DNA from 2 places in the Pragia fontium genome. Region 2 is predicted to be linked to the other one. Evidence: predicted binding sites of a transcription regulator. Region 2 holds the regulator's gene; the other holds the start of a gene.

Region 1 (5,571 bases), 1.3 Mb from region 2:
GTAATTCGTCCATCCAGATTGGTAACGGCTGTTATGCCCTCAGGCGAACCGTTTGGATTAGCCGGATACTGTTCGGTGATATGCCCAAAATTATCCACATAACGCATCGACACTAAACCTAACTGCACCAGCGAATTCAAATGCTGAGGATCGCGAACTTCAACTCGGCCTTCGCCATGAGAAACTGCAATTGGCAAACGTGACCCTTCCATCCCTTGCAAAAGCAATGATGGGCTACGAGTGACTTCTACCAAGCTAAAGCGCGCTTCAAAACGATCCGACAGGTTACGTACAAAACGCGGCCAATACGTAGCACCCGGGATCAGCTCACTCAGGTTAGACATCATCTGACAGCCGTTGCACACACCTAATGCCAATGTGTCCTGACGGTTAAAAAAGGACTCAAACTGATCGCGTACCTGCTGATTAAACAGAATCGATTTGGCCCACCCCTCACCTGCACCCAATACGTCGCCATAGGAGAAACCACCACAGGCAACCAGAGTATGGAAGCTATCCAGTCCGATATTGCCGGCCAGTAAATCACTCATATGCACATCGACAGCATCAAAACCCGCACGATGAAATGCTGCAGCCATCTCAACATGGGAGTTCACCCCTTGCTCACGTAATACCGCTACTCTTGGGCGTTGCTGACCAATGATATAAGGTGCGGCAATATCTTCTTGAGGGTTAAACGTCAGCTTAACGTTCAGTCCGGGATCGTCTGGATTTTGTTTAGCCTGATGCTCAGCATCAGCGCATTCAGGGTTATCACGCAGTCGCTGCATCTGCCATGTGGTTTCAGCCCACCAGACTCTCAACGTTTGACGACTTTGTTGATAAACTGGCTGTCCATTGTAACGAATGTCAATCTGATCCCCGGCGACTGCCTGACCAATATGATGAACACAATCAGATAAACCGAACTCCGCCAGACAAGCTTCAACCTGCGGCAGTTTATTCTGAGCAACCTGAATAACCGCTCCCAGTTCTTCATTAAACAGCACTGACAGCATATCCTGATCCAGTGATTTCAGATCCAGCGTCAATCCGCAGTGACCAGCAAACGCCATTTCAGCCAGCGTCACCAATAACCCACCGTCAGAGCGGTCGTGATAGGCAAGAATCGCGCGGTTTGCCACTAATGATTGCATGGCATTGAAGAAAGCAGCCAGTTTGTCAGCACTGTGAACATCGGCGGGTTTATCCCCTAACTGACGATAAACCTGAGCCAATGCCGTCGCACCCAAGCCATTACGTCCTTCACCGAGATCGATAAGTAACAGCACGTTATCGCCTTTATCGGTACGTAGCTGAGGCGTTACCGTATTGCGAACGTCTTCAACACGCGCAAAAGCAGTAATCACCAGCGATAATGGCGATGTCATCTCTACCGTTTCATTGCCTTGTTGCCAACGGGTTTTCATCGACATTGAATCTTTACCCACCGGAATGGTAATACCCAACGCCGGACAAAGTTCTTCACCCACCGCTTTGACTGCTTCATACAAACCGGCATCTTCCCCCGGATGGCCTGCTGCCGACATCCAGTTAGCGGATAGTTTAATCCGCTTCAATTCACCGATCTGAGTAGCGGCAATATTGGTTAGCGCTTCGCCAACCGCCAATCTGGCTGAAGCGGCGAAGTTAAGCAATGCCACCGGTGAGCGTTCACCTAACGACATGGCTTCACCATAATAGCTATCATAACTAGCAGTGGTCACCGCGCAGTCGGCCACAGGAATCTGCCATGGACCAATCATCTGATCCCGCGCAACCATACCGGTTACCGTACGATCGCCAATAGTGATTAAAAATGTTTTTTCCGCGACGGCCGGTAAATGAAACACTCTCTTTACTGCTTCTGGCAAAGAGATATCGGTACGAACCAGAGGTTGTCCCTGAGTATTGAGGGTTTTAACATCCCGAACCATTTTCGGCGTTTTACCCAGCAAAACATCCAGCGGTAAATCAATCGGAGTATTATCAAAATGGCGGTCATGCATCGTTAGCTGCTGTTCTTCCGTCGCTTCACCAATTACGGCATAAGGCGCTCGTTCACGGCGACAAATACGGTCAAATAACGGTAGCTGCTCGGGAGAAACCGCTAACACATAGCGTTCCTGAGATTCATTACACCAAACTTCTAATGGGCTCATACCCGGTTCATCATTCAATATATCGCGCAGTTCAAACTTACCACCGCGCCCACCGTCGCTGACCAATTCCGGCATAGCATTGGATAGCCCACCAGCACCAACGTCATGAATAAACAAAATCGGGTTTTTATCGCCAAGCTGCCAACAGCGATCGATAACTTCCTGACAGCGACGCTCCATTTCCGGGTTATCACGCTGTACTGAAGCAAAATCCAAATCCGCATCAGACTGACCAGAAGCCATAGATGATGCAGCACCGCCGCCAAGGCCAATATTCATGGCCGGCCCACCCAGCACAATCAGTTTGGCTCCCGGAGTAATTTCGCCTTTCTGCACATGATCCGCACGGATATTACCGATACCGCCAGCCAGCATGATAGGTTTATGGTATCCGCGAAGCTCCTGACCATTATGACTGGTCACCTGCTCTTCATAGGTACGGAAATAACCCAGTAGCGCAGGGCGACCAAATTCATTATTAAACGCAGCGCCACCCAGTGGCCCTTCCGTCATAATATCTAATGCCGTCACAATGCGTTCTGGTTTGCCAAAATCCTGTTCCCACGGTTGTTCAAAACCGGGAATGCGCAGATTCGATACCGAGAAGCCAACCAAACCCGCTTTGGGCTTCGCCCCGCGACCAGTTGCACCTTCATCACGGATTTCACCACCTGAACCGGTAGCCGCTCCCGGCCATGGCGATATGGCTGTCGGGTGGTTGTGAGTCTCAACTTTCATCAAAATATGGACGGCTTCCTGATGATAGTCATATACACCAGAATCTGGTTGAGAGAAGAACCGTCCCACCTCTGAACCTTCCATCACCGCAGCGTTATCTTTATAGGCAGACAATACGTAATCAGGCGTCTGCTCATAAGTATTTTTAATCATTTTGAACAATGACTTTGGCTGGCTCTTTCCATCGATAATCCAGTCGGCATTGAAAATTTTGTGGCGACAATGCTCTGAGTTCGCCTGAGCAAACATATACAGTTCAACATCCGTGGGATTACGTTTCAGACGGGTGAAAGCATCCACCAGATAATCAATTTCATCCGATGCCAATGCCAGGCCTAATTTTTCATTCGCCGTTTCTAATGCCTGACGGCCTTCGGTCAATAAATCAATCACCACCAATGGTGTCGGTTGATGCTGAGAAAATAACGCTTTTGCCTGCAACAGCTCGGTAAACACAGACTCCATCATCCGATCGTGCAATAAATCAGCCAATGTATGCCATTGAGTATCTGACAGTGATTCAGACTGAATATAGTAGGCGATACCCCGCTCTAAGCGGTGAACCTGAGTTAAACCACAGTTGTGGGCAATATCCGTCGCCTTGGATGCCCAAGGAGAAATCGTTCCTGGTCGCGGAGTAACCAACAGCAGTCGCCCCTGCGGCTCATGTTCTACCAACAACGGACCATACTTTAGCAACCTTTTTAACTTCGCAAGCTCATCCGTAGATAGTGGGGAGGTTAAATTAGCGAAATGAATATATTCAGCATAGATAGCGCTAACCGGTAACTGAAGATCCTGACAGAGTGACAATAACTTGGTAATACGAAAAGCTGATAAAGCGGGAGAACCACGCAAAATTTCCATAGTCTAATTTCTCTGGTCGAAGGCTAAACGGAAAAAACTGCCCCCATTATAGAGAATCAAACACGATGACGAAACCGTTTGCGTAGCTATTATTTATCCAGTGGCTGACTCACCAACAAAACATAGTATTTGCTATGTTGCGTGCAGTTTAGCAAAATGCCTACTGATGAATTGGGTACATCCTGCTTTTTAAACCAAGATAAATTAAGAATTTCATTCAATAACAAATAGCTGAACGAAACAATTCAGACTTGAGCGATTTCAACACCCATAAATGCTTAGCTCTCTTCGTATTCAGCAAAAATTTCATTTTTAGAGAACGCTATTTGAAGCCATTAAAGATTAACTATCTATTTATTGGTGCTGTAACCCTGATGCTTGCTGTGGCTTTATGGCCTGCCTTGCACTGGCGTAACGACGACAGCACCCAGTTACAAAAAATAAAAGAGCGTGGTGTGCTAAATATCGGCACGCTTAACGTTGCGCCTTATTACTACAAAAGCAGTAATGGCGTAGATGGCCTCGACTATGAGCTGGCCAAGATGTTTGCTGACTATCTGGGCGTTAAGCTTAATATAGAAACTAAACACAGCATCACTAATCTGTTTACCGAACTGGAAAACGGTAACGCCGATATGCTGGCTGCCGGACTGATTTTTAACCCGGAACGGATGAAAGAGCTTAATGTTGGCCCAGCCTATTACTCCGTTTCACAACAGTTAGTCTATCGCCAGAATACCCCCCGACCTCAGTCATTAGATAATATTAAAGGCGGTCTGACCGTGGTATCAGGTTCGGCCAGCATCTCAACGTTACATCAGTTGAAAAAGAGCAAATACCCACAGCTTACCTGGCGCGCCACTTCATCTTATTCTTCCGTAGAATTATTAAAACAGGTCGCCGAAGGAACGCTCGATTACACCATTGCTGATTCAGTCACCATTGCCATCATTCAACGCTTCTCACCTAATTTAGCGGTGGCGTTTGACGTGACCGAAGAAGAGCCGGTTATGTGGTATATGCGCAAAACTGATGATAATAGTCTCAATGCAGCCATGCTGGATTTTTTCAATCAGATTACTGAAGATGGCTCGTTATCAAAACTGGAAGAGAAATATCTTGGACACGTAGGAGAGTTTGACTATGTCGATACCAAGACTTTCCTGAGCGCGATTGATAATGTTTTGCCAACGCTTAAGCCTCTATTTGAGAAATATGCGAAAGAGATCGATTGGCGTTTAGCCGCAGCTATTGCCTATCAGGAATCACACTGGAACCCAACGGCTACCTCACCAACCGGGGTGCGGGGCATTATGATGTTAACCAGAAACACGGCAGACTCCTTAGGCGTCACCGATCGTCTCGATCCTGAACAGAGCATCCGCGGTGGTATTGCTTATCTGGAGCAGCTGATGGAGAAAATTCCGGCCACCATTCCAGAAGAGGAAAAAATCTGGTTTGCGCTGATCGCTTATAATATGGGCTTTGCCCATATGCTAGATGCCAGAAGCCTGACATCCAAGCAAGGTGGCGATCCGGATAGTTGGGCTGACGTTAAAAAGCGGCTGGCCATGCTCACTCAAAAACAATATTACTCTCAAACGCGTTACGGTTATGCGCGCGGCTATCAGGCCTATCAGTTTGTGGAGAATATTCGCCGTTATCAAATCAGTTTGATGGGCTATCTTGAAGAAAAAGAGAATCAAACGGCTAAGGCGCTGTTAGCCGCCGCTAAAGAAGCCGAAATGGGGTCGTCTTATCCAACGGTAAACCCCAAGCTCATTCAGCAAAAACATCCACGCCA
Region 2 (5,571 bases):
CAAGAAAAGAGTGATGCGGCAGCCGTTCAGAAAAAGTAATGGCTAAATAGATAGCAGAAAATAGGGCGCTTATTGAGCGCCTTATTTTTTTGCTACTGTTTATCATTGGCGCTTTAATAAGAAAGAATTGTGATTTTAATCACTCACCAATGTAAAGTTATGATCTATTTGTTATAGGACTGTTGTTTACCCTTGAATTTTGCAGATTAGCCCATAAGATCGGGATGGTAAGAAACAACATTTTATTTCTCTAAGGAAACTATCTTTTTATGATGCGTATAGCGTTATTTTTATTAACAAACCTCGCAGTTATGCTGGTTTTTGGTATTGTTCTGAGCCTAACGGGTATTCAGGGGCGTAGCGTGCAGGGCCTGATGATCATGGCAGGTCTGTTTGGTTTTGGTGGCGCATTCGTTTCTTTATTAATGTCAAAATGGATGGCATTACGTTCTGTTGGTGGTCAAGTGATTGAACAACCGGCCAATGACGTTGAGCGTTGGTTAGTTGAAACCGTTAGACGTCAGGCACAGCAGGCGGGTATTGCCATGCCACAGGTAGCAATCTATCACGCGCCTGATATTAACGCATTTGCCACTGGAGCAAGGCGCGATGCCTCACTGGTTGCGGTAAGTTCCGGGTTATTGCAGAACATGAGCCGTGATGAGGCGGAAGCGGTACTGGCCCATGAGATTAGCCACGTCGCAAATGGTGATATGGTGACGATGACGCTGGTACAGGGCGTAGTGAATACTTTCGTTATCTTTGCTTCTCGACTGATTGCGCAGGTAGCCGCCGGTTTTCTTAACCGTGACAATGAAAGTTCATCGGGTAATACCATGGTTTATTTTGTTGTCTCGATGGTATTGGAATTGGTGTTCGGTATTTTGGCCAGCATCATTACCATGTGGTTCTCTCGTCATCGCGAATTTAAAGCGGATGCTGGTTCAGCCAATTTAGTGGGTCGTGAGAAGATGATTGCAGCATTGCAACGTCTAAAAACCAGTTACGAACCGCAGGAAGAGTCAACCATGATGGCATTTTGTATTAACGGTAAGCCAAAGACATTTAGTGAGCTGTTTATGTCTCACCCTCCGTTAGATAAGCGCATTGAAGCATTACGCGCGGGTACTTATCTCAAGTAATAATCAAACCGCGTTAATTGATAATCGGGAGGCCTTAGGGCTTCCCGATTTTTTATGCCATTCAATTAGCAGATATATATTTATTCAAAAAGATAGGCATCATCATTACGGAATTCTAACTTAGGGTTACGCAGGGTATGATCTAACTCTAGTCGGTGTGCGCCTTTACTCTGGTAATCTGCAAAAATAATTACTTTACTGGCAGGGCGACCATAAAGTGGTATGTCTTTTATGGTGGTATGTGAATCTGCAACAATGTTAACCGGCCAGATAAATAGTTTTCCAGGATTTTGTTTTAGCCAGCGTTGTTTATCCGCGAACCATTGTGCAGACGTCAGGTTCTCTAACTGTTTTGTTAAATGATCACCGTTAACGGCAACAAAATCTACGTTAAGTGGGCGGCCTTCGTTGACCTTATCGGTCACGCTTAATTCAATGGAACGAAGTTGAACACGGGATGCGCTAAAGATTGGTAGATTAACGGAAGAGCAGGCCATCAGAGTCATACTTGCGGTGATGACCAGCAGGTTACGTAGCACATTACGATAGAGATAGAGTGATGTCATAGCTTCACCACTTGATAATGAGTGTAGCAAACGGGTTTATCGAGATTAGAGCCTTTATTGAAGAACAATAGATTCCGAATAAGACCAGTGTATCTCTTTAACTATAGGTAACCAATAGCGTTGAATCAATCAACTCATGTTTCCTTGACTACATTGATGATGGATTGGATTGTAATTTATTGATCTAAATGATTTTAAGTGAAGGAATACTGGAAGTAATACCCCACCATCAATGAATAGTGGGGTAAAGTAAAGCAGATTACTTGTTTAAATAAGGGCCGTCAGCGACAGAGTTACGCTCCACTAATTCAGGGTGTAGCTCAATTGAATGATAGGTTTCACGCTTATTGATGATTCTGTCTAACAACATATCTAGCGCCATTTCAGCCAGACTCTCTTTAGGTTGCTGAATAGTGGTTAACGGCGGATTGTAGTAACGGGTATTGCGAATATTATCATACCCGATCACCGATATATCGTCCGGCACTCTTAAACCCATTTCACCTGCTGCACAAAGTGCTCCCATGGCAATAACATCCCCACCACAAAATAGGGCAGTAGGACGTTGTTTGGTATTGAGGATTTTCATCATACCGTCATAGCCTTCTTGCGGCTGGAAGTCGGCTTCAATAATCCACTCATCAGGAATAGTGATCCCTGCCTCTTTGAGTGCATGCAGAAAACCTTTGTGGCGTTCACGCCCGGTGAATTCATTTAACTGACCGGTGATAGTAGCAATTTCCCGGTGACCGCGGTCAATCAGATAACGGGTTGCCAGATATCCCCCCTGGAAACCATTATCTTCAATGTTATCGGTAAAATCGCTGTGTTTGCCCCAGTCCATAACCATCATCGGAATATGCGGATATTCCTGTAGCAGACTCAATAGTGGGGGATGATACTCTGAACACATCACCAATAGTCCGTCGACGCGTTTTTGTGCCAGCATCGCCAGATAAGCCTGTTGTTTTTCTAAATCATTCTGGGTATTGCAAAGGATCAGCGTATAGCCTTTTTGATAGCATGCCGCTTCGACCGCCTGAATGACTTCAGCGTAATAGGGGGAACCGCTAGATGTGGCGAGTAGACCAATGGTTTTGGTGTTATTGACTTTTAGGCTACGGGCAACGGCGCTGGGTGAATAGCTTAATTCTTTTATCGCGGCCCAAACGGCGGCTTTGGTATCGTCAGCGACGAAACGTGTTTTATTAATAACGTGGGAGACGGTTGTCGTTGAGACGCCGGCATGTTTTGCCACATCTTTTATTGTTGCCATAAGACAGAGTTCTCCTAAACTTACACAGTATCCGTTACAGTGTAAGCAGATAAGTTAACGTTTGCTTTTTCTTTTGATAAACAAATTACACATTAAAAGCAAAACGGTATAGAATTTGTTATATATCACTGATTTTAACTTAAGTTGGTTGGTTCAGTGATAATAAGCGGTGAATTTTGGCGCATTTAATACAAATGTCAAAGAGATATCATGGAGATTCTGGCTGATATGGGTATTTTTTGTATGCAGACCAAAAACATCTGAGTGCTAGACAGTTTTTTGAGGAAGGAAAATAAGAGATGTCAGCTGAATTAAAATGGTCCCTGAGCACTGTTGTATTTGCATTAGCTGTTATTGTTACTTATAGCTTAATTGCTGTAACACACTAAAAATAATTAACTTTATGGCCTGATATCACGTCCAGAATGTTAGCTTGTGGGCTAATATCTATCGGCGCGTGTCCGGCCATTATGATTTTTTATTAAATTATGTTCCCTTCAGCGTGGAACATAATTTTTTTGTTATCAAATTGATGAAAAATCGGTGTTTCAACATGGAGGCAGAATGACTCACCATCAGGCCAGTGCGGTTGCGTTACTGAAACGTATTGCAGGGATTGTAATTTTTATACCAGCACTGATATCGACGGTTATTTCAGTATTAAAATATCTGATTGAACCGAAGACCAATATGCAGGAAATGACCGCAACCATTATGGATTTCCTGCAGGTTATTATTAAGATGGTTCGCCAGTACACCTCATTTTTTGAGTCATTCTGGGTGAGCTCACCGGTACCGGATATTAGTAATTGGTCATCAAGTAACAGTCTTTGGTTTATGGTGATCTTTCTGTTGATGTTTGTCGGCTTGGCTTTGAGTGCGTCCGGCATCCGTTTGTTTAAACGGATACATAACGTGCGTGAAGGCGTGACAGAAAGAGCCATTTTAGAGGCGATGAACGGCGATCAGGCTCGTTCCCGTGAAGAACTGCAAAAACTGATTTCGATACCGAATACCTCAATTTTTGCTCAGTTTGGTCTGTTATATGTTGCTCCGGTTTTTTGGGGTATTTTTATCTATATCATCCTGTACTTCATCAATCTGCTTTAATAATCCACCAATAGCTTCTACGCTTAATAGACATAGTCGGCATGCGCGCCGGCTATGTTGATAAATTCGTTAATATCAGCGCCAGCAAGATGCATATCGAAATTAAACGTCATGTTTAACCTAAAGCTGTGCATTGGATCGAAGTTTCTCTGGAATCAAACGGTTAACCTGAGAATATCTTGATCATAACCTTGGGGTGATGTCATGTGGCAATCCGTCAGTCGTTTATTGAGTGAACATTTGGGTGAAACTTATACAATTACTGAAAAGGAGGAGTTGTCTGGAGGAGATATTCATCGGGCACGTCGAGTCACTAACGGAAAAACCGACGTTTTTGTTAAGTACGATACCCGGGATCTTTTGCCCATCTTCACCGCTGAGTCCGATCAACTTAGTGCCTTAGCCAAGAGCGGAACCGTCCGCGTTCCGCAAGTTTATGGGGTAGGGTATGACCGGGATTACAGTTTTCTACTGCTTGAGTATCTTCCTTTAAAACCATTGGATGCCCATCATGCCTACTGTCTGGGGCAGCAATTGGCCAGATTACATCAGTGGAGCGATCAGCCGCAGTTTGGATTGGATTTTGACAGTGATTTAGCGACCACTCCCCAGCCGAATCGCTGGCAGCGCTACTGGAATGTGTTTTTTGCCGAACAACGTATCGGTTGGCAGCTTCAGTTAGCTAATGAAAAAGGGCTGCATTATGGTGATATTGAGCAGATTATTGCGATAGTTAGCCATCGTTTGAAAAGCCATCATCCACAACCATCATTACTTCACGGGGATCTGTGGCCAGCAAACTGTGGGGTTAGTGCCGCAGGGGCATTCATTTTTGACCCGGCTTGTTACTGGGGCGATCGTGAATGTGATTTGGCCATGTTACCGCTTTATCCTGATTTGCCAGCACAAATTTATGATGGCTATCAGAGTATTTGGCCGTTGCCCGCCAGCTTTATAGATCGACAGCCGTTATATCAACTCTACTATTTATTAAATCGGGCTAACCTGTTTGGTGGAGAATATATCGAAACGGCTCGGCAGGCGGTGGAGTGTTTGTTTGGTGATGAACTAAAATAGTTAATTATTGTGTCTGCCGGAGTGATATTCTGGCAGACATGGTTATTCAGCAGCACAGCTTTAGGGAGAGAGTGTGCAGGCGCCTCAATTATTTCGGGATTTTTTACATCCTCGGCCTCAGCCAGCGGGTATCGATGTTATATGTAGCCTGCAACATTTTTCAATTATTACCTATGCCATTACGCCCAATCGTTTTGAAGGGCTGATACCCGAGCGTTTTAAGTTAGATACGGTGGTGATTGACGGGCAAGAGAAAGGATTATTGTCCGTCGTTCCTTTTGTCGATATTGATTTTACTTCCGCCGTTTATCCATTCCCTAAATTTACTATGGGACAAACCAACTATCGTATTTATGTTGTTGATACGCTAACGGAAGAAAAATGCGTTTGGTTTTTAGGG

The links. Region 2 encodes PurR, which represses purine synthesis genes. Its sites were predicted from a motif close to CANGCAAACGTTTGCNTG; they were not measured.
Region 1: the regulator PurR is predicted to act here: its motif matches at 3,835-3,852, upstream of purL (phosphoribosylformylglycinamidine synthase).

The regions. Positions count from the first base shown of each region.
Region 1 covers NZ_LR134531.1:3,009,002-3,014,572, forward strand. Annotated here, with positions in the region: gene purL (phosphoribosylformylglycinamidine synthase) at 1-3,767, opposite strand, end outside; gene mltF (membrane-bound lytic murein transglycosylase MltF) at 4,094-5,571, shown strand, end outside.
Region 2 covers NZ_LR134531.1:1,708,337-1,713,907, forward strand. Annotated here, with positions in the region: gene prc (carboxy terminal-processing peptidase) at 1-39, shown strand, start outside; gene htpX (protease HtpX) at 270-1,142, shown strand; gene EL341_RS07485 (hypothetical protein) at 1,223-1,708, opposite strand; gene purR (HTH-type transcriptional repressor PurR) at 1,968-2,984, opposite strand; gene cydH (cytochrome bd-I oxidase subunit CydH) at 3,284-3,373, shown strand; gene EL341_RS07500 (YniB family protein) at 3,549-4,094, shown strand; gene EL341_RS07505 (fructosamine kinase family protein) at 4,299-5,171, shown strand; gene EL341_RS07510 (DUF2071 domain-containing protein) at 5,245-5,571, shown strand, end outside.